DNA from 2 places in the Roseixanthobacter liquoris genome. Region 1 is predicted to be linked to the other one. Evidence: predicted binding sites of a transcription regulator. Region 1 holds the regulator's gene; the other holds the start of a gene.
The links. Region 1 encodes PhoB, which activates phosphate uptake and scavenging genes when phosphate is short. Its sites were predicted from a motif close to TGTCATNNANCTGTCAT; they were not measured.
Positions count from the first base shown of each region.

Region 2: the regulator PhoB is predicted to act here: its motif matches at 1,889-1,905, upstream of V5F84_RS21080 (arsenate reductase/protein-tyrosine-phosphatase family protein).

Region 1 covers NZ_CM195537.1:1,641,042-1,644,243, reverse strand. Annotated here, with positions in the region: gene V5F84_RS07300 (aspartate aminotransferase family protein) at 1-157, opposite strand, end outside; gene V5F84_RS07295 (GcrA family cell cycle regulator) at 494-1,006, shown strand; gene phoB (phosphate regulon transcriptional regulator PhoB) at 1,528-2,229, opposite strand; gene phoU (phosphate signaling complex protein PhoU) at 2,235-2,963, opposite strand; gene pstB (phosphate ABC transporter ATP-binding protein PstB) at 2,983-3,202, opposite strand, start outside.
Region 2 covers NZ_CM195537.1:4,677,455-4,680,656, forward strand. Annotated here, with positions in the region: gene V5F84_RS21070 (succinate dehydrogenase iron-sulfur subunit) at 1-190, shown strand, start outside; gene V5F84_RS21075 (hypothetical protein) at 386-1,729, opposite strand; gene V5F84_RS21080 (arsenate reductase/protein-tyrosine-phosphatase family protein) at 1,978-2,433, shown strand; gene denD (D-erythronate dehydrogenase) at 2,486-3,202, opposite strand, start outside.

The DNA of each region.
Region 1 (3,202 bases):
AGACCAGATAGGGATGGGCGTGCCCGAGGATGTTGACCGCAATGCCGGCGGTGAAATCGAGAAAACGTCGCCCGTCCGTCGTGACGAGCCAGCAGCCCTCTCCCCTTTCAAAAACGAGGTCGATGCGCGCGTAGGTCGGCAGAACGGGGGTGATCACGGAACCCCTCCTCTTGGGGTGGGGCGAAACGCACAGCGTCTCGCCGGACATCAGAAACGCCAAAGGCCGCCCTCGCGGGGCGGCCCGACAAAAAGGGATTCTAATGATCGCGCGCGTGAGGTCAACAGAGCGCAGCCGTTAACCTGATTGTAACGACTTGGGGACAACGGCGCGGGAATGCATTCCGACTCTGTGCGCGGGTGCGTGCATATTGTAGTTTGCTCGTGGCCGACCACGACATGTCGTGCAGGCCTGTTCCCCAAGTGACGTTGGGCCCTGCGAACCCGCGTGCAATGGCGCGCCTGGGTGCGGGAGAAGAGTCGAAGGAGGAGAGCGATGAGCTGGAACGACGAGCGCGTCGAACTCTTGAAGAAGCTCTGGGGCGAAGGGCTTTCCGCAAGCCAGATCGCCGGCGAGCTGGGCGGCATCACCCGCAATGCGGTGATCGGAAAAGTGCACCGCCTCGGCCTCTCCGGCCGTGCGAAATCAACGGTTCCCGCGGCTCGCCCGCGCAAGGCGCGGCCGGAAGCGCCCGCACACAAGCCCGCGCCTCAGCCGCAGACCATCGGCAACACCGCGCTCGCCCCCGCGCTGGAAGCCTTCGTGGCGCCCGAGCCCGCGCCGCGCCCGGCCTCCGCCGGCAATGTGGTCGCCATGGGCCAGCGCTGCACCATCATGAACCTCACCGAGGGCACCTGCCGCTGGCCGATCGGTGAGCCGGGCACGGAAAGCTTCTATTTCTGCGGCGGGCGCAGCCTCACCGGCATGCCTTATTGCACGACCCATGCGCGGATGGCCTACCAGCCCACGCAGGATCGCCGCCGGGACCGTCGCGTCGCCCGCATCTGAGCGGCGCGCACCGGGAACGACATGTGCCGGCGCAAGCGTTTGCCGGCACATGCAAGGAAGGACCCCGGAGCAGATCGCCGGGCATGCGAGGCGGGGAACGACCGGCGTGGGCCTCGGCCCAATCGGGGAAGGCGTTCCCGGAGCGGGTCTTTCGAGAAGGGCGCGCCGCTCGCCCGGGCGTCGAAGCCATTTTAGGGTCTGCCAGCGACCGGCTGGGCCCTGCTGAAACGCCAAAGGGGCCCTGCCCGCCGCGCGAGATGGCGTGCCGCGATGGGCGACCAGCCGCAGCGACCCGATTTGCGCGAAGATCGCATCATACGAAACGGACAGCCGGCCAGGCGCATCGGCCGGGCCAGGATTTGCGCCTTGCCCCCCGCCTGTGGGCCGGCGCCTGCGCGCCATCACTTTTCGCGAAATAATGATCTTGGCGATGTGCGCCGCAGAGCATCCGGCGGCTTGCCGGGGGTGCGAGCGCGACAGGGATCGACCTGCCGGCGCCCGCCGCGTCTGGCCCCTGGCGCTCAATGCACGCGGGCGAACATCTCGTTGAAGGAATAGCCGGCGCCGCGCACGGTGCGGATCGGATCGGACTGCCGGCCCCGGTTGATCGCCTTGCGCAGGCGGCCCACATGCACGTCCACCGTGCGCTCGTCGATATAGACGTCCTGTCCCCAGACGCCGTCGAGCAATTGCTCGCGGGAGAACACCCGTCCGGGGCTCTGCATCAGGAATTCCAGCAGGCGGAATTCCGTCGGCCCGAGATGGACCTCGCGCCCCGACCGGTGGACCCGGTGGGTCTCCCGGTCCAGCTCGATATCGCCGGCCCGCAGCAGGGTCGCCACATGCTCCGGCTTCGCCCGCCGCAGCAGCGCCCGCACCCGCGCCAGAAGCTCGGGAACGGAGAAGGGCTTGACGACATAATCGTCGGCCCCGGTGGCGAGGCCGCGCACGCGTTCCGTCTCGTCGCCGCGGGCGGTGAGCATGATCACCGGCAGCCGCTCGGTTTCCGGGCGCGTGCGCAGGCGGCGGCACAGTTCGATGCCCGACAATCCGGGCAGCATCCAGTCGAGGATGACGAGGTCCGGCACGCTTTCGCGCAACCGGGTCTCGCCCTCATCGCCCCGTCCGACGCTCTCGACGAAATAGCCTTCCGACTCCAGATTGTAGCGGAGCAGAAGGGTCAGCGGTTCCTCGTCCTCGATAATCAAGATACGCGCAGGCACGGATTTTACCCCTGAAGGCTATGCCCCGGGAAAGCGACGGTCGTCTCGCTGGAGACATCCGCCTTCGGGCGCTCTTCGGACAACATCTGTCCCGAAACCATGTAATAGATGGTTTCCGCGATATTGGTCGCGTGGTCGCCGATGCGCTCGATATTCTTGGCGCAGAACAGAAGATGCGTGCACACCGAGATGTTGCGCGGATCTTCCATCATATAGGTGAGGAGCTCGCGGAACAGGGACGTGTACATGGTGTCGATGCCGCTGTCGCGCACCCACACGTCCACGGCCTTCGCCTGGTCGCGGCTGGCGTAGGCGTCCAGCACTTCCTTGAGCTGCTCCAGCACCAGGTCGGACATGTGCTCGACGCCGCGCACCAGCTTCTGGGGGTGATATTCCCCCTCGATGGCGAGGACGCGCTTGCCCACGTTCTTCGCGAGGTCGCCGATGCGCTCCAGGTCGGAGGCGATGCGGATCGAGGCCACCACATCGCGCAGGTCGCTGGCCACCGGCTGGCGCTTGGCGATGCAGATGATGGCCTTTTCCTCGATCTCCCGCTGGAGGTGATCGACGCTCGCATCGAGCAGGATCACCCGCTGGGCGGAAGCGGTGTCGCGGCGGATCAGGGCATTGACGGCGTCAGCCACCATGCGCTCCGACTGGCCACCCATTTCGACGACCTTGCGGCCGATCTCCTTCAGCTCGGCGTCGAAGGCCGAGACGGTATGGTCGGACATCTGGCAGATCCTTGCTCGGTCAGCCGAAGCGGCCGGTGATGTAATCGCGGGTCTTGATCTGCTTGGGGTTGGTGAAGATCACGTCGGACGGCGCGACCTCGACCAGCTCACCCAGGTAGAAGAAGGCGGTGATATCGGCGCAGCGCGCCGCCTGCTGCATGTTGTGGGTCACGATGACGATCGTGAAATCCTGCTTCAGCTCGTCGATCAGGTCCTCGATCTTCGAGGTGGAGATCGGG
Region 2 (3,202 bases), 1.8 Mb from region 1:
CCAGGCCCATCGCTGGCTCTCCGACAGCCGCGACGAGCGCACCGGCTCGCGCCTGGACAATCTGGAAGATCCCTTCCGCCTCTATCGCTGCCACACCATCATGAACTGCGCCCAGGCCTGCCCCAAGGGGCTGAACCCGGCCAAGGCGATCGCCGAAATCAAGAAGATGATGGTGGAACGCCAGATCTGATCCTGGCGCCGGGGCTTCGTCCGCCGGGGCCCACGTTCAGTCGTTCGGACAAAAAAACGCGCGGTGCGAGCCGCGCGTTTTTTATTGTCTTGGGGGATAGGGTCCCCCGGCAGCCCGAGGCGGCGGCGGCGCCCCTCGGCCATTGCCAGCGCCCTGAGGAAGCCCCCTTGGAGGGAGCAACCGCTGGCCCGCACCTCAATCCTTCTTGGGTGCGTTCTTGGAGGCCTTCGCGGCCGGGGCGCTCTTGGGGGCCGCGGCTTTCGGAGCGGCGGCCTTGGCAGCAGCGTCCTTGGGCGCGGCCTTCTTGGCGGGCGCACTCTTGGCGGGCGCACTCTTGGGGGGCGCACTCTTGGGGGGCGCACTCTTGGGGGGCGCACTCTTGGGGGGCGCACTCTTGGGGGCGGCCGGAGCCGGCGCAGCGGCGGGCGCGGCTTCCACCGCCCCGACGGGGGCAGCGACAGCGGCCGCTGGAGCTTTGGACACAGCCGCCTTGGAGACAGCCGCCTTGGACGCGGGAGCCTTGGACGCGGGAGCCTTGGCGGCGGAAGCTTTCGCCGCCGGCACCTTGGCGCCGTTGACCTTGGCCGGAACCGACGTCGCCGGCGCGGCGGCGGCAGCCTTCGGCGTGGCTGCCTTGGGAGCAGCATCGGTTTTGGCAGCGGCAGCGGTTTTGGGAGCAGCCGCCTTGGCTTTGGCGACCTTCGCCGGCGCGGCGGTCACCGGTGCCGAGGGGACGGGCGCTTCCGCGACCGGCGCGGGGGCGGCGGGCTTGGCCGCCTTGTCTTTCGCGGGCTTGCCCTTCGCGGCCTTGGCCTTCGCGGCGGGGGCCGGCACGGGCGCGACCGCGGGCGCGACCGCAACGGAAGCCTTCGCGGCGGAAGATTTCACCGGCGCCGCCTTGGCCACCGCCGGTTTGGCCTTGACCGTCTTCGACACCGCCGTCTTGGCCACCGCCGGCTTGGCATCGACCGTCTTGGTCGCGACTGTCTTGCGCGTGACCGTCTTGGCCTTGGACGCGGCGGGCGCCGGCGCAGCGGCGGGGGCGGCCGCGACCGGATTGGACACCGCCGCCTCGGAAGCGGTCGCCTTCGCCTTGGGCGCCGGTACCTTGGAGGCCGGTACCTTGGATGCCGGTACCTGGGCAGCGGCCGTCGTCGAATTCTGCTTCGCCGGCTTGGCCTTCGCCGCAGGGCGGGCCGCCTTGGCGGGCGCGGCCACAATCTTAGCGGGTGCGGAAACCGGCGCGGCGGACGCGGCAGCCGGGGCGGGCGTCGCCGCCACCGCAGGGCTCACCGCGGGCTTCGCCTTGGCCGGCGCGGCCTTGGTCGCCGCCAGCTTGGGGGCGGACTTGCCGGCGGTCTTAGCAACGGTCTTGGCGGCCGTCTTGGCGGGGGATTTGGCGGCCGTCTTGTCCGGCGCCTGCGTCAGCGCGGATGCAGCCAGAGCCTTGATCTCCTCAGGGGTCACGCTCGCGGGGTCGCGCAGGGCCCTGGCAGCGATCTTGCTCACCTCGGCGCTCGTCACTTCGCTCTTCGCCATTTCAGCCTCCGAATCAGCCGGCAGGCCCGGACACTCACAGAATCGTGTGTCCTCTAGCCTAAGCGATGCATCGCTGGTGTTTCCTTCGATTTGGTTAACGCGTCCGCGCGCACCGGCGAAATGCCGAAATCCCCAGGCTTCCCGCGCGCATGCCGGCGCCGTCACCAGCCTGTCGGAGAACCTATCTATGGTTGTGGCCGATGTGATTCGGGGCGGGGGGACCCGGACGCGTTGCAAGGAGAATAAGAATGGCCCTGGCGCCGAAACCTTCGATCTTGTTCGTCTGCCGCGACAATGCCGGCCTCAGCCTGCTGGCCGAGGCCATCTCGAACCACACCCAGCCGCATTTGCGGGCCTTCAGCGCCGGCCTGTCGCCCCATGCCAGCGTGGACATGGCGGCGGTGGAATGCCTGCATGCGGAAGGCGTGCCGGCCGACGGCCTGTCCTGCAAGCCGCTGGAGGTCTTCACCTTGCCCGGCGCGCCCCATATCGACGCGGTGATCTCGCTGATTCCCGGCGCCCACACCAGCGTCGCGCACAGCGCGCTGCGGCCGCACCATCGGCTTCACCATCGCTGGCAGATGGAGGATGTCTCGCGGCTCGGCGACATGCACGAACGCCGGCTCGCCTATCGCCGGCTGCTGCCGGAATTGCGGGCGGCCATCGGCGCGCTCGGCGCCGGGCAACTCGCGGCGGCCGCCTGAGAACATCCAGGCGACCGCCCAAGCGGCGGTCGTCGCGGCGTCAGGCGCGACCTCAGGCGGCGATCTGGCCGCCCAATTCGTCCTCGATATGGATGCGGATGATCTCGTCGAACGAGGATTCCGCCTTGAAGCCGAGGGACAGCGCCCGCGCGGGATCGAAATTGCGCGGCCATCCCGCGACAATCTGCTCGATCACCGGGTCCGGCACGCGGCGGATCAGCGACACCGCCCGCTCTCCCGCCACCCGGCGCAGCGCGGCGATCTGCTCGCCCACCGTCACCGAGAGGCCCGGCATGGTCAGGCTGCGGCGCGCGCCGAGCGGCGCCGTGTCCAGCGTCGCGGCATGCAGCAGGAAACCAACGGCGGAGCGCGGCGAGGCGTGCCAGTGCCGCACCTCCTCCGACACCGGCAGGATCGCTTCCTGGCCGGACAGCGGCTCGCGGATGATGCCGGAGAAGAAGCCGGAGGCCGCCTTGTTGGGCTTGCCCGGCCGCACGCAGATGGTGGGCAGGCGGATGCCCACGCCGTCCAGGAAGCCGCGGCGGGAATAATCCGCCAGCAGCAGCTCGCCCATGGCCTTCTGCGTGCCGTAGGAGGTGAGCGGGGTGAGAAAGAAATCGTCGGCGATGGCTTCCGGGAACGGCGCCCCGAACACCGCGATGGACGAGGTGAAGACCAGGCGCGGGGTGTAGCCCTCGATCGCCCGCACCGCGTCGAACAGCGCGCGGCTGCCGTCGAAATTGATGCGATAGCCCTTCTCGAAATCCGC